Phyllobacterium zundukense: one gene and its partner. The protein of the gene in region 2 interacts with the protein of the main gene of each other region in a pairwise test. Links are inferred from orthologs where the notes say so. Each region holds a gene or a part of one and is shown on either strand. Other genes may lie near its edges.

Region 1 (14,831 bases), 2.1 Mb from region 2 along the record:
GCTTCCTTCGAAATCATCCTGGTCCTTGGCCAGAGCAATCTCGGTTATAGCGATCAAAGTCTCTGCCCTGGTTTTCAAATCAGCCGCTTCCAATAGGGCCTGCTTTTCCGCAGCCCCAAACGGCGACATCATGGCAAGTGCATTGACAAGCGTCTCATTGCCCGCCCGGGAGATGCTGTCCCAGTCCGCTTCGAGATTGTTGGCATCGAGATACGCTCGAAAAACGCGCAGCAATGACAGCCGGTCGACGTCCGAATCGTCGGCTTCATCGAGATCGGCACGCAACGGCGCGATCTTGCACTGGCGGAAAGGTGTGCGGGTGGTAAGTTCCTTGATCACGCGAAAGCGGCATATGCCCTGGAGCGTTATCAGCAGGCGCCCATCGCCAGTTTCGGCGAATGAAGTAATCCGGCCAAGGCATCCCACTTCGCATAGATCACCATCGGCCTCTCCGTCCTGATCAAGGCGGGGTTGAATCATACCGATGATTCGTTTGCTGCCAAGCGCGGTATCGACCATTGCGAGATAGCGAAGTTCAAAAATATTGAGTGGCAGTTGGCCGCCCGGCAGCAGCAAGGCTCCCGAAAGGGGGAAAATCGGCACGCTGTCCGGAATATCATCGAGCGTTCGATAACGAACATTTCCTGCTTGCATCGCTTAACTCCAGCCGGGATCCGAAAAGATCGAGATCGCGGGCTATAGTGCCTGACTTTCTTCAGGAAAACAGCAGCGAAGACAATTTTCGGCGTGCGGTGGCGGAAGCTTCGTCACCTGCGCCCCACGCATCAAAGAACTGCAACAGCTGCTTGCGGGCACCATCGTCATTCCATGCACGATCGGCTTTCATGATGGCGAGAAGATGATCGGCTGCTTCATGGCGCTGCCCCTTGGCGTTCAGGATCATTGCAAGGTCAAATCGCGCCTGATGGTCCTTGGGATTCTCGCGCAATCGCGCTTCCAGCGCCGCTGGATCGCCGAGCGTCGCAACCTGATCTGCCAATGCAATCTTCGCTTCGGCGGCTCGAACACCCGCATCTTCCTTTTTGTCTGCGGGCACCCGCTCCAGCGTGGCTTTCGCCTGTTCAAGGTCACCGAGTTCAATCAGACAATTGGCAAGGCCGGCAAGAGCCGCCACATGATCCGGCACTTCAGCAAGAATGGCCGCATAGATCTGGGCCGCCTGCGCGGCATCGCCGGTTTCAACAGCCTGCGTTGCCGCGTCGAGTGCCGACTGAATGGCCGCGTCTTTCCCGCCATCGGGCGAAGCAATACGATCGATAAATTCCCTGACCTTGGATTCAGGCAGCGAGCCCATGAAACCATCGACAGGTTTGCCGTCGGCAAATACGATGACAGCCGGAATGGATTGAATGCCAAGTTGTCCGGCAATCGCCGGGTGATCGTCGATATTCATCTTGACCAGCTTTACCCGCCCGCCTGCCGCGCGAACCACCTTTTCGAGGACAGGAGTCAGCTGCTTGCACGGTCCGCACCACGGCGCCCAGAAATCCACGAGAACCGGCTGGCTCTTTGATTCGGCGATAACATCCGCAGGAAAGGCAGCCGTCGTTGTGTCCTTGATCACCTCGCCCGCACTTCTGGCCGCCCCGTTCGGAGCCGCCCCGTAGGACACGGTCGTGGTGCCCGGCATGCTTCCATAGCCGCCGCCAAACGGGTTATCTGTATCGCTCATGAAGTTCTCCCGTCATTTGCCGATCGATTTGATCAATCACTGCCGCACTTGACCATATTCAGCTATCAGTTTGGGGTCGATCCGTCTATTTTCAAGATCAATGGTTCATGACCCGTTGCCTTGAGGAATTTCAACAGATCGTCCCGGCCGATTGATGTGGTGGCCTCGTTGGTCAATGGATGCGCATTGACAATGTCATTTTCCAGCAGGTCGGCATCGATCACGACCTTGACCTGATGTTGGGTGTCGTTGATCGCGCCAAAGACGCTGACTGCGCCAGGCGTCAAACCGAGAAAGTCCAGAAGTTTTTCCGGCTTGCCGAAGGAAACCCGGCTGGCCGCACCAATCTTCGTGTGAATCGTTTTGAGATCGACCTCAGCTTCCTCATCAACCGTCACAAGAAAATAATGATCTTTCTTGTCCTTCAAGAACAGGTTCTTGGTATGCGCACCACTAACCTGGCCGCGCAGATCCTGGGCTTCAGCCACGGTGAACACCGCCGGATGATGGATTGTCGATACCTTGATGCCAAGTTCAGTGAGATATTGCATCAACTCGTCAATTGTCTTGCCCATGATCGCCTTCCGAATAAACCGCTCGACCGAATATGCCTGCGTCTCTCGTAATGGGTCGATGATGCGTCCTCAAGGGAAAAGCTGCGCCTTGTCAAATCGGCGTGCTCGATTTTTTGACATATCTCGCAAAAGTCGAAAATTCCCTGTTGCAATTAGCCGGCGCTTGGGTCATACAGGCCCCGCTTCGCAAGACAGACTGGCGCATGCGGGAGTAGCTCAGGGGTAGAGCACAACCTTGCCAAGGTTGGGGTCGAGGGTTCGAATCCCTTCTCCCGCTCCAGTTGTCCGAAGATCAAAAGGCTCAGGTTTACCTGGGCCTTTTTGCTGTCCAGACCCTGGCTGTGACTATGCGGGGTCATTGGTCCAGGTAACGTAGCACTGGCCTGTCGCACCTCCCGAATACAGGTTGCAATTGCAATCTCTGCTCAAACCATTAAACCCGAGAGCATGGCACAGAAGAAAGCACACGAGGTTGATTCTTTTCTGAAAAGGCTGGATCGCGCCTACCCCATCGTGCTGCTTTATGGCCCCGACAAGGGTCTGGTGAGCGAAAGAGCCGGGGTATTTATCAAGCTCACCGGTCTCGCCCAGGACGATCCCTTTGCCGTGATTCGACTCGACGCGGATGACATCAATTCTGAACCTGGCCGGCTTTCCGACGAGGCCAACACGATTTCGATGTTTGGCGGCGAGCGGTTGATCTGGGTGCGCAATGCGGCAGGTCAAAAGGGGCTGGCGGATGCGGTCGCCCATCTCAGCAAGAACCCGCCTGTCGATACCCATATTCTGATCGAAGCCGGGGACCTGAAGAAGGGTGCCGGTCTGCGCGGCACCGTGGAACAAAGCGCCAGCGCCATGGCTCTGCCCTGCTACAGCGACGATGCGCGCGGGATCGACAGCACCATCGATGACATGTTTGCCAGGAACCGGCTGCAGATAACCCTCGATGCCCGCAACCTCCTCAAGGAGAGCCTTGGCGGCGACCGGCTGGCGACACGTGCCGAGCTCGAGAAGATCTGCCTCTACGCCCATGGCAGGGAGCGCATCACCGCAGACGATGTGCGCGATATTATTGGCGATGTCAGCGCCACTTCATACGAAACAATTGTCGATGCCATGATGATCGGCAACATGACGGATTTCACCCACGCGTTCGATCGGGTAATCGGAACCGGTTCATCCAGCTTTCTCATCCTGAGCGCGGCAATTCGCCAGTTCCAGTCGTTACAAACGTTACGTTACGGCATGGAGAGTGAGGGAAAGAATGCTGGATCGGCCGTTGCTACGGCACGGCCACCGGTTTTCTTTGCAAGGAAGAAGCTGGTTGAGACCGCCCTGCAGCGCTGGACGACGCAATCCTGCGCCAGGGCTATCGAGCGCCTGCAGCGCACCGTTCTGGAGAGTCGGCGCAATGCGGCGCTCGCCATTCCCGTCATCCGGCAATCGCTCATAGCGCTGGCTGCTGAGGCCGCGCGGGCGGGCCGCAGCAGCGGGCGCTGATATTTCCCAAACAACTTAGCTTTGCAGGCGGCGGCAAATCTCGTCGAGCTGCTCCAGCGTCGCGTAGTGAATGCGAACATCGCCGCCCTTGTTCTGATGATTGACCGTTACACGCATGCCGGTCACATCCGATAGCAGCTTCTCCAAGGCACGCGTATCCGCGTCCTTACCGTCATCCCCATCAGCCTTGACTTTCGCAACCGCTGGTTTTGTACCGCCACCCTGCGCCAGGGCTTCCGCCTGGCGCACCGAAAGGCCGTCGCGCACGATTTTATCAGCAAGCGCGCCGGGATTTGTCGCTGTGATCAGCGTCCGGGCATGACCGGCCGACAATGCACCATTCGTGATCATGTCACGAACCGGCTCGGGCAGTTTCAGGAGGCGCAAAGTATTGGCCACATGGCTACGGCTCTTGCCAATAACCTGCGCCAGATCGGCCTGCGTATACTCGTGATCATCGATAAGTAGTTGATATCCCATGCCTTCTTCGATGGGATTAAGGTCGGCACGCTGAACGTTCTCGATGATCGCAAGTTCCAGCGCGACACGGTCATCAACCTCACGGATAATGACCGGAACAGTGGCCAGACCAGCGCGCTGCGCGGCACGCCAGCGGCGCTCACCAGCGATCAGCTCATAGTGATCCGGAGAGTCCTTGACCGGCCGGACGACGACCGGCTGAACAATACCGTGCTCACGAATGGATTGGGTCAGATCCTCGAGATCGCCTTCGGTAAACAGGCGGCGTGGATTGCGTGGATTGCGTGTAACGAACTCAATGGGAATCTGACGATCCAGAGTGGCGATGCGCGGCGCATTTTCATCCGGCAGCCGGTCCATCTCGCCGATCAGTGCTGCAAGGCCACGGCCGAGGCGCTTTTTTGACAGATCTTCATTCATTGTCACAGGCTCTCATAAATGTTTCGTATTCGAATCGATCAAGCGGCGCGTAAATGCCGCTCTCTCTGGATGACTTCCGACGCCAGCTGCAGATAAGCCTGGCTGCCGGCGCACTTCAGATCATAAAGAATCGCGGGTATACCGTAGGACGGCGCCTCGGAAACGCGGACGTTGCGGGGAATGACGGTGCGGTAAACCTTGTCACCCATAAAAGAGCGGACATCATCAACGACCTGGGTCGCCAGATTATTGCGACCGTCATACATGGTAAGCACGATGCCCTGAATGGTCAGATTGGGGTTGAGCGCAGTCCGCACCTGATTGACGGTCTCAAGCAACTGGCTGAGACCCTCAAGCGCAAAGAACTCGCACTGCAATGGAACCAGAACGGAATCCGCCGCAGCCATGGCATTCATCGTCAACAGGTTGAGTGAAGGCGGGCAATCAATCAATATATAGGAGAAAGGCGATGCTGCAGGATTGCCGCGGAATGCCTTGCGCAGACGAGTCGCGCGATCCGCAGCATTAGCGATCTCCATTTCGACACCCAAAAGGTCGAGTGTCGAGGGTATCAGGGACAGGCTAGGCACAGCTGTCGGCACCGCCGCTTCCTCAACTGACGCAGTCTGCATCAAGACGTCGTAGGAGGAAACTTCACGATTCTTCCGATCGATCCCGAGGCCCGTGCTCGCATTGCCCTGCGGATCCAGATCGACGATGAGCACATTCTCACCAATCGCGGCCAAGGCCGTCGCAAGGTTGATCGCCGTCGTGGTCTTGCCGACACCACCCTTTTGATTAGCTATGGTAATGATACGAGTCTGGCTGTTCATCACTGTTCCTCAAGCAAAACACCGTTCTCGGCGGTCAGATGGATGCTAGTTGTCTATCGGTTCCGGTCCGCGTGCCGCAAATTGCTGATTTGCAACACGACAGAATCTTTGTCGACCACACTTGCTCGTTCTACCAGATCAAAGACCCAAGCGTCACGGCTTTCCTCGATTTCGCGGCGGTAATCCCGTCCTTTTTGAAACAGGGCGGTTGCGCCAGTGGTCAACCAGGGCTCGGCAAGCACAAAAAGATCGCTTAATGAAGCGAGGGCACGAGCCGTGATGACCTCCGGCGTCGGTATTTTGGACGATACGGCATCGATTCTTGCGGCATGGACCGTTCCAGGGGCGGAAAATTGACCAATGGCTGTTCGTAAGAACGCGGCTTTCTTGCCGTTGCTCTCTACCAGATCGATTCTGCCACCCGGGCGTTTTTTCAACAGGATTGCCAGCACAACACCCGGAAAGCCGCCGCCAGAGCCAAGATCAAGCCATCGGGTGGCGGCCGGTGCCATGTCGAAAAGCTGCGCACTGTCGACGATATGCCGCTCCCAAAGCTCATCCAGCGTCGAGGGTGATGCCAAATTTATGGCTTTTGACCATTTACGAAAGAGTTCCTCAAAGCCGAGCAAGTTATCCACTGTTTCACGTGAAACATTGGATAATACTTCTTGCAACCGCTTTTCGCGCCAATTGCTCACGCAACGTCTCGCGGGGGCGGCGTGCGGCGTATCTGCGTGATAATCAACGCCAGTGCCGCTGGTGTCATGCCGTCAATGCGTTGGGCTTCAGCAATGGAACGCGGCTGCCGTTGTTTAAGCTTCTGCTTCAGCTCATTCGAGAGCCCCGATGTAGCAGAAAAGTCGATGGACTGCGGAATCAACAGTGATTCTTCGCGCTCCATAGCTGCCACATCAGCCTTTTGCCGCTCAAGATAAACCGCATACTGCGCTTCGATCTCCAACGCATCGGCAATGCGACTATCGATCTCACGAAGCGCCGGCCAAATTCGCTTGATCCGTCCGAGATCGATATCGGGAAATGCCAATAGATCATAGGCCGAGCGCCGGATACCATCCTGGTTGAGATGAAGATCGAACTGCGCTGCTGCGTTTGGGGTGATGGTCAGTTTTTTCGCCAAGGCGCGAGCAGCATCCAGATTGCACGTCCGGGCGTCAAAGCGCTCCTTCCGCGCAGCACCGAGAATGCCCAGACGCTCCGCCATCGGGGTCAACCGCTCATCTGCATTATCGGCGCGTAATGAGAGGCGGAACTCTGCGCGCGAAGTGAACATACGGTATGGCTCGCTCACGCCGCGCGAGGTAAGGTCATCGACCATGACGCCGATATAGGCTTCGGTCCGCTGAATGATCACCGGCTCCACACCGCCGGCAAGCCGTGCAGCGTTCAGACCGGCAAGCAAGCCCTGCGCTGCAGCCTCTTCGTAACCGGTGGTTCCGTTGATCTGCCCTGCCAGGAACAAACCGCCGATACGGCGTGTCTGCAGGCTACGGTCGAGTTCGCGCGGATCGATAAAGTCATATTCGATGGCATAGCCTGGCTGCTGCATGACCGCGCGCTCAAGGCCGGGGATTGTCTTCAACAGGTCAAGCTGTACGTCTTCCGGCAGCGAGGTCGAGATGCCATTCGGGTAAACCGTATGATCATCAAGGCCTTCCGGCTCCAGGAATATCTGATGGCCATCGCGGTCACCGAATTTGACGATCTTGTCTTCGACAGAAGGACAGTAGCGTGGACCGATGCCTTCGATCGAGCCGGAGTACATCGCGGATCGATGCAGGTTGGCGCGGATGATCGCGTGAGTCTTCGGCGTTGTCCGTGTGATCCCGCAGTCGATTTGCGGATTCTGGATCCTGTCCGTCATCAAGGAGAATGGCAGCGGATCCTCATCCGCTGATTGCACATCCAGGCTCTGCCAATCAATCGTGCGGCCATCGAGCCGCGGCGGTGTTCCTGTCTTCAAGCGGCCAAGCGCAAATTCGTGGCTAGCCAGTGTGTCGGATAGGCCAAGGGCAGGGGCCTCACCCATTCGCCCCGCTGGAATCTTCTTCTCGCCAATATGGATCAGGCCACGAAGGAAGGTGCCTGTCGTCAGCACCACAGACGCGCAAGGCAGTACGCGGCCATCCATCAGCTGGACGCCGGAAACCGTACCGTTCTCAATGACGAGATCATTCGCCCCGCCTTCGATCACGATCAGGTTTGCCTGCTCGGCTATAGCCTGTTGCATGGCCAGGCGATAGAGTTTCCGGTCGGCCTGGGTGCGCGGTCCCCGAACGGCAGGACCCTTGCGACGGTTAAGGAGGCGAAACTGGATGCCCGCTGCGTCGGCGACGCGCCCCATGAGGCCATCAAGCGCGTCAATCTCACGAACAAGATGGCCCTTGCCAAGCCCGCCAATGGCCGGATTACATGACATTACGCCGATCGTATCGGCGCGATGGGAGACGAGCGCCGTCCTGGCACCAAAGCGCGCGGAAGCCGCTGCTGCTTCACAGCCGGCATGACCACCACCAATAATGATGACATCAAAAACGTCTTGCACGTGCCAGAACTTTCAGAGATTCGAATCTGCGTCTTGATGGGCAAAACCGAGCCGTGAGTCAAGTGTGAGTCAATAAACAGTGTTTCACGTGAAACATTCCAGCGCTCCTTTGACGCTGCGAACTCCTCCCTTGCCACGCCCTCATCTCGAGTCTGGCCATTGAGTTGGTGGGAAAGACGGGCGGTCGTCGAAGCGCGTCTTTTGGTAGTGATATGCGATCCGAAGACCGCCCGTCCGGCGTTTTTCTATCGCATCCGTTCCGCGTCGCGACGGCAGCGGCCGGGCTCGTAGCCCTTACCTGACCCACCGCCCCTCACAGTGCTCGTCCAGCACGCACCGGTCCTAGTACCGGCAGGGGAACCCTTGGACGCAACTTCCCCGGACAGCGGGTCCGTTACCCGCCATCGGAGGCGCCGATCCTCTCCCCACTTCGAACGGCTCCGGAAGCAGTTCCCCGTGGAAAGGACCGGGATAGAATAAACGAGGTTCGCGGGTGTTGGATAAGTTGGCGGGATTATTTTGCGTGCAAGCCAGGAACCGCTGTTTCACCCACCCCGGACCTGCGGTCCGACCCTCCCCATCGAGGGGAGGGTGAAGCCGGTATAATGGCATCCCCACCTCCCCCTTCGATGGAGGAGGTCGCAGCGGAGCTGCGGGTGGGGGTGAATTTTCAGGAGCAGAAAGCGCGTGACAAATCGTAAGTGAGGTAAACTAACCGCGCAAAAAGCTTATCCATGAAATCCTAGTGTTTCACGTGAATCATTTGCCAATGCAAAACTGCGAGAACACCACATCCAGAATATCCTCGACATCGACGTCACCAGTAATGCGCCCCAGCGAATGTGATGCACGGCGGAGGAATTCTGCGCGTACTTCCAGCGGTGCCCTGACTTCTTGGATTGCAGTGTCCACTTCGTTGCTTGTCTCAACGAGCAGTTCCAGGTGCCGGCGCCGGGTCGGTAATGGGTCCGAGAGATTGCCCGCGGCCAACTCTGCCCGATAGGCAAGAACTTTCAGGAGATCCGCAAGTCCTGTCCCGCTTCGCGTCGAAATCGTCAGATCATAATCTGCTGCAGCTGGAGCAGGAGCCAGATCCGACTTCGTACCAACCTTGAGCATTGCACCAGTCTCTATATCGTTGAGAGCTGGCGCGATCGGGTCAGACAAGTCGATGAGCGCCAAGACCAGATCGGCCGAGGATGCTCGTTCAAGCGCGCGGCCGATGCCGATCTTTTCGACCTTGCCTTCGGTTTCGCGTAACCCGGCGGTATCCGTGACGAGGACGGGAAGGCCAGCAAGATCAAGTTTGATCTCGATCAGATCGCGCGTCGTACCGGGCTCGTCCGATACGATTGCAACATCGCTGCCGGCCAGCGCATTCAGCAGGCTGGACTTTCCGGCATTGGGAGCACCAACAATAACCACACGGAAGCCATCGCGGATAATGACGCCGCGCTTTCCATCAGCAACGTGTTTCCGGATACGCTCTGCCAAGTCCCGCATGGAGTGCCATACCTGATCGGATACCGAACCGGGAACGTCAGCTTCATCGGCGAAATCAAGCTCCGCTTCGATCAATGCCCGCGCTCGGATCAGTTCGGTTCGCCAGGATGCGTATAACTGGGCCTGGGCTCCCGACGAAATCTGCAGCGCGAGCCTTCTTTGGCTGTCGGTTTCCGCGGCGATGAGATCGGCCAGTCCCTCGGCAACGGTCAGGTCGAACTTTCCATTGGCAAAGGCCCGGCGGGTGAATTCACCAGCCTCCGCCATCCGGCAATCCTCAAACGCGTACAGCGCCGATAGCATCGCATCGACGACTGCCTTGCCTCCATGAAGATGAAATTCACCACAATCTTCGCCGGTGAAACTATGTGGAGCGGGGAAAAAGAGCACAAGTCCGCGGTCGATTGCACTGGCCTGGGTATCCTTGAACGTTCGCAGGGCAGCGTAGCGCGCTTCAGGAAGGTTACCGCAAATCGTTTCGATAACGAATCGAGTCTGTGGTCCGGAAATGCGGACAACCGCGACGCCGGAGGGCAATCTGCCGCTGGAGAGGGCGAAAATCGTCTCGCCAAAAACATGGGTCTGTTTCATTTCATTCTGTCCAAGCTTACATTGGAACCTTGTAGACTGCTGCGCTTCATACGAAAAGGGCATGAGAAGTTCCGATGTTTCAGCAAGCCAATCTCCTCGGTCATGAATCCAGTCCCTATCTGCGCCAGCATGCGGACAACCCGGTTCATTGGCGGCCGTGGGGCAAGGCGGCGCTTGAGGAGGCGCGTGCAACAGACAAGCCTATACTTCTTTCGGTTGGCTATGCCGCCTGTCACTGGTGCCATGTCATGGCGCATGAATGTTTCGAGGATGCGGAAGTCGCGGCCCTCTTGAATGCGCTCTATGTCAATATCAAGGTGGACCGCGAAGAGCGGCCGGACATCGATCAGATCTACATGGCAGCCTTGGCAGCAATGGGCGAGCAGGGCGGATGGCCGCTCACAATGTTCCTGACGCCGGAAGCCAAACCGTTCTGGGGTGGAACCTATTTCCCCAAGCACTCGCGCTATGGCAGGCCGGGTTTTCTCGATGTGCTGCAATCGATCAACAGGGCTTGGAACGAAGACCGTTCGCGTGTCGCGCAGAATGTCGAGGCATTGACAACACACGTGAGCGCTCGGCTTGACGCCAAGGCAGAGGCCTCGCCGCTTGATCAGCGCCTGTTCGATCAGTTCTCCGAAAATATCCATGGAATGGTGGATCGTACCAAAGGCGGCCTCTCTGGTGCGCCCAAGTTTCCGAATGCACCGTTTATGGATGCGCTATGGCTGTCCTGGCTGCGCAACGGCGAAAAGAACCATAGGGATGCGTTTCTGCTTAGTCTCAGGACCATGCTGCAGGGCGGAATTTACGACCATCTTGGTGGCGGGCTTTCCCGTTACTCCGTTGACGATGAATGGCTGGTGCCGCATTTCGAAAAGATGCTCTACGACAATGCGCAATTCATTCGCCACGCGACATATGCTTATGCGGAAACCGGCGAGGAATTGTTCCGTAACCGAATCGAAGAAACCATTGCCTGGCTGCAGCGGGAAATGCTGGTGGACGGGCGCTTTGCCTCGAGCCTCGATGCCGACAGCGAAGGCGAGGAAGGTCGATTCTATGTCTGGACCACAGGCGAAGTTCCGGGCAGTCCGGAGTTCGATACGTTCCGCCGGGTTTATGATGTGAGCGAGCAGGGCAATTGGGAAGGCAAGACGATCCTCAATCGCTTGCACTCACTCGACGTGCTTGACGTCGAAAGCGAGGAACAATTGAAACAGGCGCGCCAGGCGCTCTTTGCTCTCCGCGAAAACCGCATTCGCCCTGGCCGCGACGACAAGGCATTGACGGACTGGAATGGCCTGATGATCCGCGCACTCGCCGAGGCCGGCCGTGCATTCGAGCGCAAGGATTGGCTGGATCTCAGCCTTACCGCATATCGTTCCATATCCGAATCGATGATCGATGGCCGGCTCCCGCATTCAGTATTGGGCGATTCGCGCCTGTTTCCTGGGCTATCCTCCGACTACGCGGCGATGATCAACGCGGCTCTTTCGCTTTATCAGGCGACGCAGGACGGGACATATATTGACGACGCGCGCCATTGGCTCACCATGCTGGACAAATGGCACAGGACTGACGACGGCAACTATGCCCTCAGCGCATCGGACAGCGCGGATGTCATCATCCGTGTGCGTGGCGATCAGGATGAGGCCATCCCAAGCGCCACCGGACAGATCATGGAAGCCATCGCCCGTCTGGCGGTGGTCACGAGTGACGAGACATTGCGGCAGCATGCGGAACGAATTGCCGAGAATGCGCTCGGCCGGGTGCTGCAGCAGCGCTATGGCCAGGCTGGTGTTCTCAACAGCGCCAGTCTCCTGCTCGAGCCGATGAAGCTCGTGCTGGTTGCGCCAGACAAGAACCACCCGTTGATGCAGGTGGCTGACCGCCATCCGGATCCGCGGCGCGTGGACATCTGGATCCCCTTCAACAAGGACAAGAAGATTGAACTCCTGCCCGGCGGCGGAGAGACAACGATAAAAAAACCCGCGGCCTATTTGTGCCGCGGGCTTGTATGTCTTGCACCAGTGGCGACAGAAGAAGCACTTGAAGCGCTTTTTCGCCCAACTTCGTAGGGTTATGTATTCATCGAGTCGAAGAACTCGCCGTTGGTCTTGGTCTGCTTCAGCTTGTCGATGAGGAACTCGATCGCGTCGGTCGTACCCATCGGCGCGAGAATACGGCGAAGAACAAAGATCTTCTGCAGATCCTGACGCGGCACGAGGAGGTCTTCCTTACGCGTACCGGATTTGAGGATATCCATTGCCGGGAAGATACGCTTGTCGGCGACCTTCCGGTCGAGCACAATTTCCGAGTTACCGGTTCCCTTGAATTCTTCGAAGATGACTTCGTCCATGCGGCTGCCGGTATCGATCAGGGCTGTCGCGATGATGGTCAGCGAGCCGCCTTCCTCGATGTTACGAGCGGCACCGAAGAAGCGCTTCGGGCGCTGCAGGGCATTGGCATCAACACCACCAGTCAGTACCTTGCCGGATGATGGCACGACGGTGTTGTATGCGCGGCCAAGACGGGTGATGGAATCGAGCAGGATAACCACATCGCGGCCATGTTCAACGAGGCGCTTAGCCTTCTCGATGACCATTTCCGCCACCTGAACGTGACGGGAGGCCGGTTCGTCGAAGGTCGAAGACACGACTTCGCCCTTCACGGAGCGCTGCATGTCGGTCACTTCTTCCGGCCGTTCATCGATCAGGAGAACGATGAGATAGCATTCCGGATGGTTGGCAGTGATCGAATGCGCGATATTCTGTAACAGGACGGTCTTACCGGTTCGCGGCGGTGCAACGATCAGCCCGCGCTGGCCTTTGCCGAGCGGCGCCACCAGATCGATCACGCGAGCGGAAAGATCCTTGGTCGTCGGATTTTCCAGTTCCATCTTGAAGCGCTCATTCGGGTAGAGCGGCGTCAGATTGTCGAAGTGGATCTTGTGGCGGATTTTTTCCGGATCTTCGAAATTGATCGTGTTGACTTTCAGAAGGGCGAAATAACGCTCACCTTCTTTCGGTCCACGGATCGGGCCCTCGACCGTATCGCCTGTCTTCAGCGAAAAACGCCGGATCTGCGATGGCGAGATGTAGATGTCATCAGGGCCGGGGAGATAATTGGCATTGGCGGAACGCATGAAGCCGAAGCCATCCTGCAGGATCTCGACAACACCTTCGCCGATGATTTCGACTTCTTGCGAAGCCAGTTTCTTCAGAATGGCAAACATCAATTCCTGTTTGCGCATGACGCTGGCGTTTTCGACCTCAAGCGATTCGGCAAAAGCGAGAAGATCGACCGCAGTCTTGTTCTTGAGTTCTTGTAATTTCATTTCCTGCATGTGTGCGGAACTCTTAATTCTATTGGTTTGAAATGGGGAAGGGAAATGACGATGCCTGAATGCAGTGCCACTGAAAATGGCTGAGGCTTGCTGTGGCGGTATTTCCAGAGAGGAGGCCCTTATCTAGCCAATCATGGCGGCAAGGGCAAGAGGTTTCATGAGTGGTATTGATATCTGACCGCAGTTTTTGTGATTGATCAAAATGGCTTTATGATGACCATGAGAACAATGATAATCATGAGAACCGTTGGCACCTCATTCATCATGCGCCAGAAGCGTGCCGGTTTCTCGTTCCGGTCCTCGGCAAACAGCCGCACGGCCTTGGAAAAATACCCATGCACGCCCGATAAAATGAGAACTGCCAGAAATTTCACATGGAACCAGCCATCCATATAGGCCGCCGATTGCCACGCGAGCCACAAACCCGCGAGCCAGGTTATCCCCATGGCCGGATCGATGATAGCCTTCAGCAACCGCTGTTCCATGACCTTGAATGTCTCTGACTGGGCAGAGCCGCGTTCGGCAGCGCAATGATATACGAACAAGCGTGGCAGATAGAGCATACCTGCCATCCATGAGATGACGGCGATAACGTGGATCGCCTTCACCCACAAATAGGCACTGTCGGGGTACAGCAAAACCAGTGCAATGACGCAGATCGCGACCACCGCCCCGATCGATCGCGGCAAGAGCGGAACTTTCCGTGAGTTGCTCTCATCCGGTCTTGTGGTCGTCATGCTGTCGTCCTTGCCGATTATGGTTATTTTCGCCGGGTAGCCTGGCGCACGCGGTGAACCATCTGTTCAACATGCGATACCGGCGCATCCGGCGTAATTCCATGGCCAAGATTGAATATCAGTGGCCCCTGACCGAGAGAATCCAGAATGGCATCGACACCTTCATCAAGGGCGCGACCACCGGCAACGACCCGCAAGGGGTCAAGATTCCCCTGAACCGCGCCACCACCCTGAAGTGACGATGCCATTGAAAGCGGCACCGACCAATCCAGTCCGAGGGCCGTCACTCCGGTACGTTCCCGGTAATTGACATAAAGCGCGCCGGCACCCTTTGGAAAACCGATAATCGGCACACCCGGGTGAACGGCCCGGACCTTTCTGACGATACGCGCTACCGGTGCTACGCAAAACTGCTCGAAGCAGGCTTCGTCGAGAACGCCCGCCCAGGAATCGAAAATCTGCACGGCATCGGCGCCAGCATCGATCTGCCGGATCAGATATTCAGCTGAAACATCCGCAAGTTCATCCAGCAGTTTCCGGAAGGCTTCGGGGTTGCGATAGGCAAAAAGCCGGGCTGGAGCCTGATC
Region 2 (14,911 bases):
GGGCGCTCGAAACCTCCAAGCTGAGACGGGAAGTGTCGGATCTGCGCAAGCGGTCCAGCGAGAGTTTCGAGCTTCTCGGCGGTTCATTGTCCATGAACCACCTTCGCCAGACGATCGAACGCGTCGCCCCGACCAACAGCCGCATCATGATCACCGGACCGTCCGGAGCGGGCAAGGAATTGACTGCACGCGCCATCCACGCCCTGTCGGCGCGGGCGAAGGGCCCGTTTGTCAACCTGAATGCCGCGACCATTACGCCGGAACGTATGGAAATAGAACTGTTCGGCACGGAATCAGATGGAGGCGAGCGGAAAGTCGGCGCGCTGGAAGAAGCGCATGGCGGCATTCTTTATCTCAACGAAATTGCCGATATGCCGCGTGAAACGCAGAACAAGATCTTGCGTGTGCTGGTCGATCAGCAATTCGAACGCGTGGGGGGAACCAAGCGCGTGCGGGTGGATGTGCGCATTATTTCGTCAACCGCCCAGAATCTCGAGGCCATGATTGCCGAAGGGCGCTTCCGAGAAGACCTGTTCCACCGGCTGGCGGTCGTTCCGGTCATTGTACCGCCATTGGCAGATCGTCGCGACGATATTCCGGCGCTTGTGGAGTTCTTCATGGCGCAGATCGCTGACCAGGCGGGCATCAAGCCGCGCAAGATCGGGCCCGACGCCATGGCCGTACTGCAATCTCACTCCTGGCCCGGTAATATTCGCCAATTGCGCAACAATATCGAACGTCTGATCATTCTTGCGCGCGGTGATGATCCCGAAGCCGTGATCACAGCGGATTTGCTGCCGGCCGAGATTGGGGACACACTGCCCAAGCCTCCGACAGAATCGGATCAGCACATCATGGCGCTGCCCTTGCGCGAAGCGCGTGAACGGTTCGAGAAGGAGTACCTGATTGCCCAGATCAATCGTTTTGGCGGTAACATCTCGCGCACCGCGGAGTTTGTTGGCATGGAACGATCGGCACTGCACCGAAAGCTGAAATCCCTGGGAGTATAGCTCGGCGAGCAGCGTCGGTGTGCTTTGTCCCTGGCGCTAGCTGCATGGGCGATTTTCGTCACCACAAAGCCATCAAACAAGTGGAATCCAGCCAGTAGCGAGATGTGACCATGAAACTGCAATTCCTCCGAAATGCAACGCTGAAACTTGATTATGCGGGCCTGACCATCCTCATCGATCCGGATTTTGGACCAAAGCACAGCCGCCCGTCCTTTACCGGCCGCTCGCCCAATCCGATGACCGAGCTTCCCATTACCACGAATGAAATCCTTGACGGTGTCGAGCTGGTTCTTGTGTCGCATCTGCATGCAGATCACTTTGACAAAGTCGCTCAGGACCTCGTCCCCAAGCATCTGCCGCTCATTTGCCAGCCGGGCGATGAGGAAAAGATCAGGTCATTCGGATTCAGCAATGTCACACCGCTCACCGACGAACTGGTTGTCAATGGTATCCTCTTGACGCGCCGTGAGGGTAATCATGGCTCGGGGCCCGTTCTCGACAAGATGGGGCAGGTCATGGGTTTCACGATCGAAGCCGATGGCGAACCCTCAATCTACTGGGCCGGCGATACGATCCTTTATCCCCCAGTGCGGGAAACCATCGAAACGACGCAGCCCGACATCGTCATTACGCATTCCTGCGGCGCCAAATGGGATGACATCCTGATCGTCATGGACGCCGAACAGACTGTTGAGGTTTGCCGCATCGCGCCGGAGAAAACCAAAATCATCGCGACGCATATGGAGGCGTTGGACCACGCGACGGTCACGCGCGACGACCTTCAAGCCTTTGCGGAACCGTCCGATATCGGTAAGCATAGACTCATCATTCCCGATGATGGAGAACCCCTCCATCTCACAGCCCCCAACGCATGAGATCACCAATGTCAAAAACATTCGCATTCGTCGGCAATCTGAATCGCAACGCCTTGCCCGGCGAGGGAAAGGGCATCAGCGTCTTTCATTTTAATGACAGGACCGGTGATCTGACACTCGCGAGCGAATATCTCCCGATCGACAATCCCGGCTATCTGGCAATCGATGAGAAACGCAAGCGCCTGTATGCCGCTGTCGAGATACCCGCCTGGAATGAAAACATGGCGGTGGCCTTTGATATCGATCCTGCGACCGGCGCACTGTCCTACATCAACATGCAGCCGACACTGGGCAACACCACATGCCACATCGGCTTTGACCAGAGCGGCGAGTTGATTTTCGCATCGAACTATACGGTAGCGGAACTGGGTGCGCGGCCAGGCAATGCGGTCGCGGCCTTCTCAATACGCACTGACGGTGGGCTCGATCCGGCATTCGCCGCCGCGATCCACGAAGGCAAGAACGCCATCCTGCCAACGGATAAGCGCCAGCATGGTCATTGTGCTGTTGTTAGTCCGGACAATCGCTATGTTTTCGTCTGCGATCTCGGCCTTGACCGGATCATGGCCTACAATCTGCCGGCGAAGGGTGAAGGTCTCGCGCTTGCAGCGACACCGTTCACCCAACTGCCCGATGGTGCAGGCCCGCGGCATATGACCTTTCACCCCAATGGAAAAATTGCTTACGTCATCAATGAGTTGAACTGCACTGTTTCAGTATTGCATTATAATTCTGAAAGCGCCGAGTTCACGATTTCCCAGACACTGCCAACCCTGCCGGATGATTTCTCCGATACCAATACCTGCGCCGAAATTGCAGTCAGCCCCGATGGCCGCTTTCTCTACGGTTCCAATCGCGGCCATAACAGCATCGTTAGCTATGCAATCGCCGAGACCGGCGCGATTTCATTGATCGGCTGGACGCCATCGCAAGGGGTTGGACCGCGCAACTTTGTTATCGACCCATCAGGCAGGTTTATGCTGGTCGCCAATCAGAAAGGCGGTGGCATCGCCATCTTCAAGCGCGATATCGAGACCGGCACGCTTGAAGATACCGGCAAACGCATTGCTCTCCAGTCGCCCATGCGCATTGTTTTCGGCACATTCGGTTAAGGAGAACAGGCAATGTCGCGCATCGCCTATGTCAACGGTCAATACGTTCCGCATTCCGAAGCCGGAATCCACATCGAAGACCGGGGCTATCAGTTCGCCGATGGCGTCTATGAAGTCTGCGAGATCGCACGCGGCAATATCATGGACATGACTCGCCATCTCGACAGGCTCGGCCGCTCGCTTTCCGAATTAAAGATCGGTTGGCCGATGGGCCGCAAAGCCCTGCAAACGGTGATCAAGGAAGTCGTGCGTAGAAACCGGGTGCACAATGGCCTGGTCTATCTGCAGGTCACGCGCGGCGTTGCCCGGCGCGATCATGTCTTTCCATCGGCAGACACGCCACCAGCCATCGTCATCACCGCCAAGCGCACCGACCCGCAAGCTTCTGCCGCCAGGGCGGCGAAGGGCATCAAGGTCATCACAGTACCGGAAAATCGTTGGGAACGCGTCGATATCAAGTCGGTTGGTCTGTTGCCCAACGTTCTGGCCCGGCAGCAGGCGAAGGAGCAGGGCGCTCACGAAGCTTGGTTCATCGATCCGGACGGTACCGTTAAGGAAGGCGCAGCTACAAATGCGTGGATTGTCACCAAAGATGGAGTTCTTGTGACAAGACCGGCCGAGAGCGGCATCTTGCGCGGCATCACGCGAACCACCATTTTTGATGTGGCGAAAAAATTGGGCTTGAAGATCGAGGAAAGGGGCTTTTCAGTGGCTGAAGCCAGACAGGCAAAGGAGGTTTTCATGACAGCAGCATCGACTGTCGTGATGCCAATCGTTGCGATTGACGGCGAATCGGTTGCAAATGGTCACCCTGGAACGACTACACTTTCCTTGCGGGAAGCGTTTTTTGACGTTGCGGAAAAAACGCCATCCTGTTAACCGGAGAGTGAGGGGACTAACAGACGCTATTTTTCACCTCCTGCTGGAGCAAAGAAAATTTGCTTCCGCCGCAGAATTTTGTATGAGACACGTTTGCTGATCGCATAAAAGGACAAAAACAATGGCTGAACGATCGCAGAATCTTCAGGATCTTTTTCTGAATTCAGTCAGAAAACAGAAGATTTCTCTGACAATTTTTCTCATTAATGGTGTGAAACTGACTGGAATTGTCACGTCGTTCGACAATTTTTGTGTGCTTTTGCGCCGTGACGGCCATTCGCAGCTCGTCTATAAACATGCTATATCGACCATCATGCCGAGCCAGCCCGTGCAGATGTTTGAAGTAGAAGAGAGCGACTGAGACCACATTTGACCAAGGAAACGAGGCGCAACGCGCAAAAGACTGGCGGAATTGCCGATAACGGCGACACTGCCAGAGAAGCTACGCGCGCGCTCGTCATCGTGCCGGTCTTGCCGCAACGCTTTAATGACGGCGGCAAGACCGACGACAACGGTCGTCCTAAATACCAGCGTGAGTTCCAGCGTAGTGACGAAGCCCGGCTTGAAGAAGCCGAGGGGCTTGCGCGGGCTATCGACCTCGACATTGTCCATTCGGACATCGTGCAGGTTTCCGCGCCGCGCCCGGCCACATTGCTTGGAACAGGCAAGGTCGAAACCATTGCCGAAATTATTGAGGCATCGCACGCTGAACTGGTGATCGTCGATCATTCACTGACACCGGTACAGCAGCGTAATCTTGAAAAGGAATGGAATGCCAAGGTTCTGGACCGGACCGGGCTCATCCTTGAAATTTTCGGCCGGCGAGCCCAGACGAAGGAGGGTGCCCTCCAAGTCGAGCTGGCGCATCTGACCTACCAGAAAGGCCGCCTGGTCCGCAGCTGGACCCACTTGGAGCGTCAGCGTGGCGGTGGCGGCTTCCTTGGCGGTCCTGGTGAAACCCAGATCGAGGCTGACAGGCGCGCACTGCAGGAAAAGATCCTGCGCATCAAGCGCGAGCTGGAAACAGTCGTGCGTACGCGCACGCTGCATAGGGCCAAGCGCAAGAAAGTGCCGCATCCGGTTGTCGCGCTCGTCGGCTACACCAATGCCGGGAAATCCACACTGTTCAACCGGTTGACCGGAGCAGGGGTCATTGCCGAAGATATGCTCTTTGCTACGCTGGATCCAACATTGCGCCGCATCCAGCTTGAACACGGCGAAACCATCATTCTGTCCGATACGGTTGGTTTCATCTCCAACCTGCCGACCCATCTCGTCGCCGCTTTCCGGGCAACTCTGGAAGAGGTGGTCGAGGCCGACCTCATCCTTCATATACGCGATATTTCCGATCCAGACACCGCCGCCCAGGCGGAAGATGTTCACGCGATTATGACCAGCCTTGGCATCGAGCGAGGCGATACCAAGCGCATCATCGAAGTCTGGAACAAGATCGACCTGCTTGATGATGCAGGCCGTGAAGCGGCTCTACGTCTCAGCGCGGCGGCAACTGGCAATGAACATCCCATTCCGGTTTCAGCGATAACAGGCGAGGGTATCGATGCGCTGCTCAAGGAAATCGAGGACCGGATCGCCGGCAAACTGAAGCACGTCAGGATCACACTGCAGCATAACCAGATGCGCCTGATGGACTGGATCTATCAGCATTCGAGCAATGTAAGGCGCAAGGACCTCGATGACGGTTCGATCACCTTGAGCATGGATATGACTGTCAACTCGCACGCTATGCTCGATGAGAAAATATTGAGCAAAAGCAATAGATAAGCCGAGCTACTTCGCTTTTTTGGCTTCTTGCCAGAGTGCTTCCATTTCATCGAGCGTTGCCGCATCCAGCGACTGCTCCTGTTCGGCCAATTTGCGCTCGATATAGTGGAAGCGTTTGCGGAACTTCTCATTTGTGCCGCGCAGGGCGCTTTCCGGTTCGAGCTTAAGGTGCCGGCCGAGATTGACCAGGGCAAACAGCAGGTCACCATACTCTTCTTCAGTATCTTTCTGATTACCGCTGGCGATCGCTTCTTTCAGCTCGCCGATTTCTTCCTCGATCTTGTCGAGGATCGGGCCTGCTTCCGACCAGTCAAATCCGACTTTCGCGGCCTTCTGCTGCAGCTTCAAGGCGCGCATCAGGGCAGGAAAACCGTGCGGGATATCATCGAGAAAGCCATCCGCTTCCGCCAGGCCGAGATTGAGCGCGGCGCGGCGCTCACGGCGTTCAGCTTTCTCCTCGGCTTTGATCTTGTCCCACATGCCTTTGGCCATACCGGCACCACGCGCAGCCTCTTCGCCAAAGACGTGGGGATGACGACGGATCATCTTGTGGGTGATGGCCTGCACCACATCGCCGAAATCGAATGCCTTCAGTTCCTCGGCCATGCGAGCGTGAAATACGACCTGCAGCAGCAGGTCGCCGAGTTCCTCGCGCAAGTCGTCGATGTCGTTACGCTCAATGGCATCGATGACTTCGAACGCTTCCTCAAGCGTGTATGGCGCTATGGATTTGAAATCCTGTTCCAGATCCCACGGACAGCCGGTTACGGGCGTCCGCAGCGCTGTCATGATCTCGAGAAGGCGGGCGATGTCGCGTGATGGTTTCATGGGAAGACAATAGGCCAGTACGCAGACTGCGAACATTGTTTCGTGCCGCGCAGAGCAAGATTGTCCACAACATCCGCGTACTGGAAACAATTAGAGTGACTGAGTTGGTTCAAGCGCTTTCGCTTTGGTGTGCAGGAGCACAGTCGCCAGAAAACGCGTACACGTCGATTGGTTCACCGACACCTCTCAGCGGGAACGAACCGAGATTCTCCAGCCTGGATTCGCAACCTGCCATCTCTGCGAACACTTTGGACAGGAGGACGGGACGCTTGGTCTCCTTGGTCAAGCTTTCAAGTCGCGACGCAACATTGACCGCCGGTCCAATCACCGTGAAGTCGAGACGCTTGCGGGAACCGATATTGCCGTACATCACGTCGCCAACGTGGACCCCAATGCCATAGCCAAGCGAGTCGTGTCCTCCTCGGATGTTTTCATCGTTCAGTGCGGCCATTGCGGTTTGTGCTTCGCTGATCGCCTGGAGAAGATTGGTGCATGCATCTGGGTTACTCAGCGGGAAGATCGCCAGAAGTCCATCCCCCATGAATTTGAGAATTTCCCCGCCATGCTTCTCGATTGGCTCTGACATCGCGTCAAAATAGCCGTTCAACAGTTCAATGACATCATCCCGGGGCCAGAGGTCCGATATTGCCGTGAAGTTGCGAAGGTCACAGATCAGGATCGCAGCGCCGACCGTCACTCCGCTCCCGCGGGTTGTCGCGCCGGCGAGGATCTGCTCGCTCGCATGCGGACCGACATAGGTTTCCAAAAGCGTGCGGGCGAGGCGGTTCTTCAATCTGATCTCGCTGACAAGGGCGAGGGCCGGGAGGAGGTCTGCAAGAAATGCGATGTGGTCGTCGCTGAAGCCGCCGGGACTGTCACTCGAGAAGGTCACGACATGCCGTTTGTCGAGCGTATGATTGAGCGGCCAAGCGATGTAGTCGGTATAACCCTCACCGCGCAACTCATCATACATCGGATACAGGGGGCCACCTTCATTAGGTGCTTCGAGACGTTGCCGAACGACCTGTGCTCCATTGTTGATCTCGCTTATCGGACTGTTCAAATATTGTATGGATTCTTCGATACCGTAGTCGAAGGTGCGGATTTCCGCCTCCGACAATCCCTTCCGCCATAGAATCCGGGCCCCGAGCCATTGAGGATGATTGGTTCTGAAATGGAGTGTCGCCCGGGCAACTGGTACACCGGCATCCAACAACCTCTTGGACATCTCGACCAGGATGTTGTCGATGAATCGTTCATTCCGCGTCTCGATCACCAGCCAGTCAAGAATTTCTCGTCTCTGGGCTGGCCAGACGCCTTCACGTGGCGAAGCAGAGGTTGCGTTCGATACCGGTAGCATTGCAACACTCCATTGGTTTGCCCATCATGTCCTTAAAATAGGGTCGCCCCTGTTCGACATTCAAGTGGCGCTGAGGCGCATGGCATGTGAGGCCCATCGCTACTCAGGTGTCGGCAGTTCGCGCCGTTGAAATTTGTGCAATATCACTGTCTCTGCAGGTTGATCTCGCTGGTTACAACAGTCTTGCCCGAAAGAGGGTCAACATCGACCGTGGTTAGCTTCATGCCATTGTTTCCGACCTTTTGTACAACCAGCTGCGCATTGCGGTCGCCATTCACATTCTTGGCCCAACGGATGTCCAGATTGATGGAGTCGTCGCGTCGGCTTCCAATTAGACCGGCTTTGCCGGTGCCTGCTCCGGTGTAGGACCCCGTATAGGTGGCCCCGTTAAATTTCAGGTCGGCACCAATCGTGCGTGAGATCACAATCAGGCCGCGGCAATTGCCATCGAGTGCAAGTGATGAATCAGTGGCGCTTGAATCGAAGCGGCAGGAAACGGCAAGAGGCGCGGAATTGGTGCGCACTTTGACTGTGCCTGTGCCAGCCCATTTTCCCTCGAGTGATTTAAGGAAGGCCGACTCCTCGGCTGGCGCGGCGCCCACGACAAATGCTAAAGCGCCTACGAACAAAAACATTGAAAGAAATTTCTTCATATCGACACTTCCTGCTCTTCGAGAGAAACGGATGCCGTAGTCAGACCCCATACCGGACTTTGAGGTGATTGATGAAGTATGAGGCCTTGAGTTTTTCACCGGTTGCACGCTCAAGCAAGTCCGGTGTCGTATATCGAGAAGCTTGCGACCAGATATTCTCGCATCGCCAAGCGTTGACAGCGTCGAACTTGCCCTTGGCAATCTCATCATTTGCAGCCGGATGCATTTTTTCAAATGCCGCCCATTGCTGCGCCGCCATCATTGCGCCGAGCGTATAGGATGGGAAATATCCGAATGCCGCACTTGCCCAGTGCGGGTCTTGCATGGGACCGTCGGCGGGATTGTCGAGTGTGGACAGTCCGAGATAGTCGCGCATCTTGGCGTCCCACGCTTCCGGTAGATCGGTCACTTCAAGCCGGCCGGCGATGAAATCCTGCTCCAGTTCAAAACGAAGGATGACGTGCAGCGGATAGGTTACCTCATCAGCGTCGACTCGGATCAGGCCGCGCTCTACACGGTGCACGTGTGGCAGGATATCGTCGATCGACCAGCTCTCGCCGAGGTGTTTTTCCACCATCGGCAGCGCCCAGCACCAGAAGGCCGGATTGCGGCCAAGCTGTTTTTCAACGAACAGGCTTTGGCTTTCGTGTACGGCAATGCCTCGCGGTTTGCCGAGCGGCCAGTGGCCCCAGTCATGTGGCAGGTTCTGCTCGTAAAGAGCGTGCCCCGTCTCGTGCAGGACGCCCATCAACGCCGAGAGGAAATCAGAGGTTTTGTAGCGTGTCGTAATGCGCACATCGCTTGGCACGCCGCCGCAGAACGGATGATGTGATATCGACAGGCTGCCGTGGGTGAAGTCGAAACCGATCGCGCCCATCACCGCGAGTCCGAGGTCGCGCTGTTTTTCGATCGGATACGTCCCGGACAATTGTTTCAGCGGGCGTTTGGCGAGCCGCTCCTCCTGCACAGCCAGAACGTGCGGCACGAAATCTCTCAGAAACGTCTTGAGTTCGTCGAAGACAGGGGCAATGTCTGCAGCACGGCTGCCGGGATCATGTTGTTCTATCATCGCGTCATAAGGGTCGAGGCCGAGTACTTCAGCGCGCAACGCAGACTCTTCGCGCGCCAGCGTTACGATGCCTTCCAGCGCGGGCTTGAAACCCACCCAGTCGTTCTTGGGTCGCAGGTCGCGCCAAAGTTGCTCGCAACGCAGCCGCTCGCGCGTCAGGCGCTCAACGAACTCAGCGGGCAGACAGGTGAGATTGGTGTAGTGGCGACGGAACTCCGCGACGGCAATGCGCTGGTCGTCGTTCAAATCCTCAGATTCGGCCGCAGCGATCCAGTCGGCGATTATCGGCGCAGTGGATTGGCGGTGCAGCATGCCCGCCAAGCCAGACATTGCCTCGGCGCGTTTGGTGCCGCCGCCCACCGCCATATGTGTCGCCTCGTCGGCACCGAGGATCGCCAGGGCATGCTCCAGCGTTTCGAGCTTGCGGCCAAGATCGTCGAGTTGCTGGAAGGACATGGTTGCTCCGATGGTTCTTGCAGCTGCCACAAGACACCAATGCTGGCTGTGATGCAAGAATCGACCGCGTCATTTGCCGGGCAGGGGGCGCTGTGATTCCCTTCATCAACTCTAACACCATTCCTTGTATTCGCTGTGCGGAGCTCGCGACGCTCAGGCGCCCATGTCACGTTCCAGTTGCTCGAAATGCTCGGTGATTTCAGCGCCAGTCGCGATCCAGACGTCGCCCTTCGCCTGAACGTGCCGCAGAAAATCCCGGAGGATATGCCAGCGCATTGGCCGTCCTGAGACTTGGGGATGTAGCACCAGCGTGGTTACGCCGCCCCATGCATGCGTTGCCTCAAATTCGTCGACCCATAGCGGAAGAACCGCCTCGCGCCCGAAAAGCGCGCGTGGGCTGGTTCGGCTCGACATTCCGAAGTTCCAGTCGTCGAAGGCAAAATTGACTGGGATTTCAACGACGCCTGGCTTGCCGTCCGCGAGCTGGTGGCGATAGGGCAGTATGTCGTCACGGAACGAGCTCGAATAGCGAATGCCGGCCTTCGCCAGATAAGCGAGAAGCTCGGGGAAATTTTCCCCTGATGGTGCCCGATAGCCAATTGGCCTCACGCCCAGCGCTTTCTCCAGCGCCTCGAATCCACGATCTATCTCCTCGAAGGATTCGTCCATTTTCTCGCGGTCGGGCATCTTGTGCAGATAGCCGTGATGGCCGATCTCGTGACCTGCCTTCAGAATCGGCTCGCACACGGCCGGATGCGCAAGGGCCGTCCAGCCCGGAACGAAGAATGTGGCCTTAAGGGCCAGTTCCTCCATGAGTTGCAGTATTTTAGTAATCCCGACACGGGCGTCGTAGCCGCCATGCGATGTGGTGACCATACGATCCACATTCGACGGATTGTTGCCGATCCATGCCGTTTCTGCATCGACATCGAAGCCGATGAAGAGGGCACTTTTCGCACCGTTCGGCCATATTATCGGCGGTGTCTTGAACGCTGGATTGAGCGGCCGTGGAGAAAGATCGTAGGTCATGCTGGAACTCCTTCAGCGGAAGGTTGGCCGATTGTCTGCGTCACCTGCAAGCAGTGTCTCGAACCGGCGGCAATCATCGAACTGTTCGAGCGTGTCGAGCACATTCAAGAGATTTGACACCCGATCATCCTCAAGGGCCATACCGCCAAGTTGCCGGAATTTGGCATCGATCGCTTCGCGCTGCATCGGTCGTTCGGCAGATCCGGTCGCTCGCGGTACCATGCGTGAGGTGCGCGTTCCGTCGGAAAATATCAGTGTCAGAACCGGCTCGTCGAGCGGTTGCATGGCCCTGTCGATTTCGAGCTGCATCCGTTGCATGAATGCACCGACGCGCGGATCCGATCTGCACTGCGAGGTGTAGGCATCGAGACCAGCCGTGCCGAAAACGCAGCGTGCAGCGAGGGCATAGGGCAGGCTCATCTGCGTGCCCGCCATGGAGTTACTGCCTTTGTGTCCACACATGCCCATCAGCATTTCGCTGAGATGCAAATGCATGGATATAATGTTCTCGGGCTCTTGTTGAGTTTCTTGAAGAATATCTTCGAGCGCATCGACTGCCGAATGGGCACCGCGACAGGAAGCGTAGGGCTTCAGAACGGCGCGATTGACTTTCCAGCTCTCCCCGAGCGCCTCCGAGAGTTTTTCCGGTTCACCTGATGATTTGTTGAAAGAACGGAAGAAACCGCCCCATACATCGTCGAACACCTTCGAGGGGCCGGCAAATCCTTCAGCAGCAAGCGTGGCTGCCAACAATCCCCCCTCGGCGGCACGCCCGGCGTGAATTTTTTTGGCTTGCGAGCCGTCGTGGATAAATCCCCACAATCCGGATGAAAAACTCGTTGCCAACGTGATCGCATCGACGCAGCCTTGCCGCGACAAACCTTGCAGATTCGCCACGGCCGCTGCTGCTGCCATTGTTCCGCAGGTACCTGTCGAATGCCAACCGAGGCTGTTGTGGCTGTCATAGCCGCCCGCAGCTTCAAGTACACGCCGCCCGACATCGTATCCCGCGACGACGCTCGCGATCAGGTGTTTTCCACTGACCGCATGTTCCGACGCGGACACGGCGGCCAGAACCGCGGGCATGACCACGGCTCCGGAATGGTCGCACCCACCGGCATCGTCGAGCTCGAACGCATGGGCGGCAACTCCGTTTATAAGTGCCGCGTCTCGGGCAGATGCGAAGGCTTGCGTGCCCCAGAGACGCGTCTTGCCATCCTGGCCGGCAATCTTGCGTGCCAGGCCGAACTCCGCTGAGCGCGCACCGGCAAGCGCGGCACCAAGTGTATCGGCGATATGGATTTTCGCCTTGGCGACAACATCCGTTGGAATGTCTTCAAAACGAAGATCTGCAACAAAGGCTGCTAGCCTTTCGACTGGCTTTGCGCGGGACGTGGCGATGTTCATGGATGGAATCTTCTCGATCTTGCGCAGACTTTGCACTGACGCCACAAACTTGGGCGAGGCGGTGAACCCCGGCGGCATTGCCGCCGGGATACCAATGCTGAAAGTTACTTTACAGCTTCACCGTTGATATAGATGCCATCCAACAACGTACCCTCGAGGCCATACTTGGCGAAGATCGTCTTGTATTCGCCGGATGCCATCAGCGCTTGCAATGCGGAAGCATAGGCATCGCGCAACTCCGTGTCCTTCTTTGCGAACGCGATACCCTGATAAACCGCGGTGAAGGGTTCGCCGACGACGGCGTATGTGTCCTTTTCCAGCGTCAGCAGGTAGGGAAGCGTTTCGGAACCCTGGACTGCAGCGTCGAGGCGACCCTGCTTGAGCTGGGCACGGGCATCCGCCGAACCTTCTGTTCCCACCACGACGATCGCGGGCTTGCCTGCAGCCTCGCAGTTCGTCGCGCTCCACTTGGCCGTTTCATCGGGGAATGAGGTGCGGCGGCTCATGCCGATCGTCTTGCCGCAGAAATCGGTGAGCGTCTTGAATTCGTCCTTGCGGGCGAAGGAGGTGTAAAACTGGGCACCTGATTTCATGTAGTCGACGAAATCGAGCGTATCGCGGCGCTTTGGCAGATCGCTCATGCCGCTATGGATCAGGTCGACGCGGCCTGTCGTGAGCGATGAGATCATCTGTTCGAAGCCGATGTCGGCCCATTCGACTGTTGTTCCGAGCTGCTTGGCGAGTGCAAGGCCGAGATCGATATCGACGCCGGTGAGCGTGTTGGTGGCCGGATCCTTGTATTCCATCGGAGGATAGTTCGGCTGATTGGCAACGATCACCTTGCCGGCCGTCTTTACCTTCTCAGGGAGTCCCTCAGCGTTGACGGCGGTCGCCGCAAGGCAGGCGAGCGTGAGCAGTGCGAGATGCTTCTTCATGTAAGTTCCCCTTGTTTGACACATGGTTGCGAGTGGCTCAGACGCTTGCCGACGAGCCGTTCCCGTATTTCAGCTATGAACGGCCTTGATGAACTCTGCCGTCCTGGCACTTTTCGGATCGCTGAGAACTTCCGATGCCAATCCAGTTTCGACGATCTTCCCGGCCTCCATGAAGGCGACCGTATTGGCGACATTGCGTGCAAACCCCAGCTCATGCGTCACGACGATCATCGTCATGCCCGATGCTGCAAGATCCTTCATCACGTCGAGGACTTCCGAGACCAACTCCGGATCGAGTGCCGATGTCGGTTCGTCAAACAGGATGAGATCCGGGCGCATTCCCATGGCGCGCGCAATCGCGACGCGCTGCTGCTGACCACCGGAGAGCTCGGAAGGGTAATGATTGGCCTTGTCCGCCAGTCCGACCCGCTCCAGCATGGCCTTGCCCCGCTCCTGGGCTTCCTTGACCGGCTCGCCGAGAACATGCACCGGACCTTCGATGACGTTTTCAAGCGCGGTCATATGCGGGAAAAGGTTGAACCGCTGAAACACCATGCCAATGCGTCGCCGCTGGTACGAAATTTGTGCATCGCTGATCTGGTAGAGGTTGTTGCCCTCACGGCGATACCCCACCAGTTCGTCGTTGACCCAGATGCCGCCGCCATCCATCCGCTCGAGCAGATTGATGCAACGCAGGAAAGTGCTCTTGCCGGAACCGGACGGGCCGATTATGCAGCATACCTCCCCACGGGCGACCTCAAGACTGACCTTGTCGAGCGCGCAGAACTGGCCGTAATTCTTGGTGACGTCGATTGCCTTGACGAGAATGTTCTTGCTCATGTTTCGCTCCTCACATCGCTGACCGGAGCGATTTGGTACCGCGTCCGAAATAGCGTTCGATGTAGTGCTGGCCGACCGACAGGACCGACACCACGAACAGGTACCAGAAGCTTGCCACCAGCAGCAGTTCGAGCACACGCGTGTTCGCGAAGTAGATGATCTGGGCGTTATGCAGGATTTCCGAATACTGAATGACGCTGGCAAGCGAGGTGAGCTTCACCATGCCGATCACTTCGTTGCCGATGGGAGGGACCATGACACGCATTGCCTGGGGAAGAACGATGCGGCGCAACATCTTCATCTGCGTCATGCCAATTGTACGGGCCGCCTCGTATTGGCCGCTATCGACAGACAGCAGGCCGCTTCGTACCACTTCGGATGTATAAGCCCCCTGTGAGATGCCGAGACCGAGTACGGCGGCCACGAATGGCGTCATGATGTCGACGGTCCTGAATTCGAAGAGACCCGGAATGCCCATAGTGGGGAAAATGAGGGCCAGGTTGAACCACAGCATGAGCTGCAGCAGGGCTGGCGCACCGCGGAAGACCCAGACATACCCGACGGCGATGGATGACAGGACCGGATTGCCGGAAATCCGCATAATCGCGATGACCACACCCAGGACGATGCCAACCGCCATGGCGGCGACCGTCATGACAAGCGTATTGTAGAGACC

The links.
Region 1: the proteins of hfq (region 2) and rho interact in binary tests that used the Escherichia coli proteins (3 or more experiments, as listed by UniProt). The link is inferred for Phyllobacterium zundukense from one-to-one orthologs.

Annotation. Positions count from the first base shown.
Region 1 is NZ_CP017940.1:3,837,789-3,852,619, reverse strand. The notes cover bases 11,375-14,237. They hold rho (transcription termination factor Rho), read right to left. Parts: upstream 13,508-14,237; coding sequence 12,242-13,507; downstream 11,375-12,241. Other genes in these bases: hemJ (protoporphyrinogen oxidase HemJ), read right to left, coding at 13,705-14,237; BLM14_RS19185 (thioredoxin domain-containing protein), read left to right, coding at 11,375-12,239. Outside these bases: BLM14_RS19235 (LON peptidase substrate-binding domain-containing protein), read right to left, coding at 1-654; trxA (thioredoxin), read right to left, coding at 716-1,651; BLM14_RS19225 (prolyl-tRNA synthetase associated domain-containing protein), read right to left, coding at 1,759-2,268; holA (DNA polymerase III subunit delta), read left to right, coding at 2,716-3,768; BLM14_RS19210 (ParB/RepB/Spo0J family partition protein), read right to left, coding at 3,784-4,668; BLM14_RS19205 (ParA family protein), read right to left, coding at 4,707-5,501; 16S rRNA (guanine(527)-N(7))-methyltransferase RsmG, read right to left, coding at 5,555-6,199; tRNA uridine-5-carboxymethylaminomethyl(34) synthesis enzyme MnmG, read right to left, coding at 6,196-8,064; tRNA uridine-5-carboxymethylaminomethyl(34) synthesis GTPase MnmE, read right to left, coding at 8,824-10,158; more of BLM14_RS19185, read left to right, coding at 10,233-11,374; more of hemJ, read right to left, coding at 14,238-14,244; hemE (uroporphyrinogen decarboxylase), read right to left, coding at 14,268-14,831. UniProt on the Escherichia coli protein: Facilitates transcription termination by a mechanism that involves Rho binding to the nascent RNA, activation of Rho's RNA-dependent ATPase activity, and release of the mRNA from the DNA template.
Region 2 is NZ_CP017940.1:1,754,587-1,769,497, forward strand. Bases 2,675-5,617 are described here. They hold hfq (RNA chaperone Hfq), read left to right. Parts: upstream 2,675-3,997; coding sequence 3,998-4,237; downstream 4,238-5,617. Other genes in these bases: BLM14_RS08685 (lactonase family protein), read left to right, coding at 2,675-2,997; BLM14_RS08690 (D-amino-acid transaminase), read left to right, coding at 3,010-3,876; hflX (GTPase HflX), read left to right, coding at 4,246-5,617. Outside these bases: nitrogen assimilation response regulator NtrX, read left to right, coding at 1-1,010; BLM14_RS08680 (MBL fold metallo-hydrolase), read left to right, coding at 1,121-1,885; more of BLM14_RS08685, read left to right, coding at 1,894-2,674; more of hflX, read left to right, coding at 5,618-5,658; mazG (nucleoside triphosphate pyrophosphohydrolase), read right to left, coding at 5,665-6,486; BLM14_RS08710 (adenylate/guanylate cyclase domain-containing protein), read right to left, coding at 6,596-7,846; BLM14_RS08715 (hypothetical protein), read right to left, coding at 7,990-8,499; BLM14_RS08720 (carboxypeptidase M32), read right to left, coding at 8,540-10,024; BLM14_RS08725 (polysaccharide deacetylase family protein), read right to left, coding at 10,178-11,053; BLM14_RS08730 (MmgE/PrpD family protein), read right to left, coding at 11,066-12,460; BLM14_RS08735 (ABC transporter substrate-binding protein), read right to left, coding at 12,565-13,395; BLM14_RS08740 (amino acid ABC transporter ATP-binding protein), read right to left, coding at 13,465-14,235; BLM14_RS08745 (amino acid ABC transporter permease), read right to left, coding at 14,246-14,911. UniProt on the Escherichia coli protein: RNA chaperone that binds small regulatory RNA (sRNAs) and mRNAs to facilitate mRNA translational regulation in response to envelope stress, environmental stress and changes in metabolite concentrations.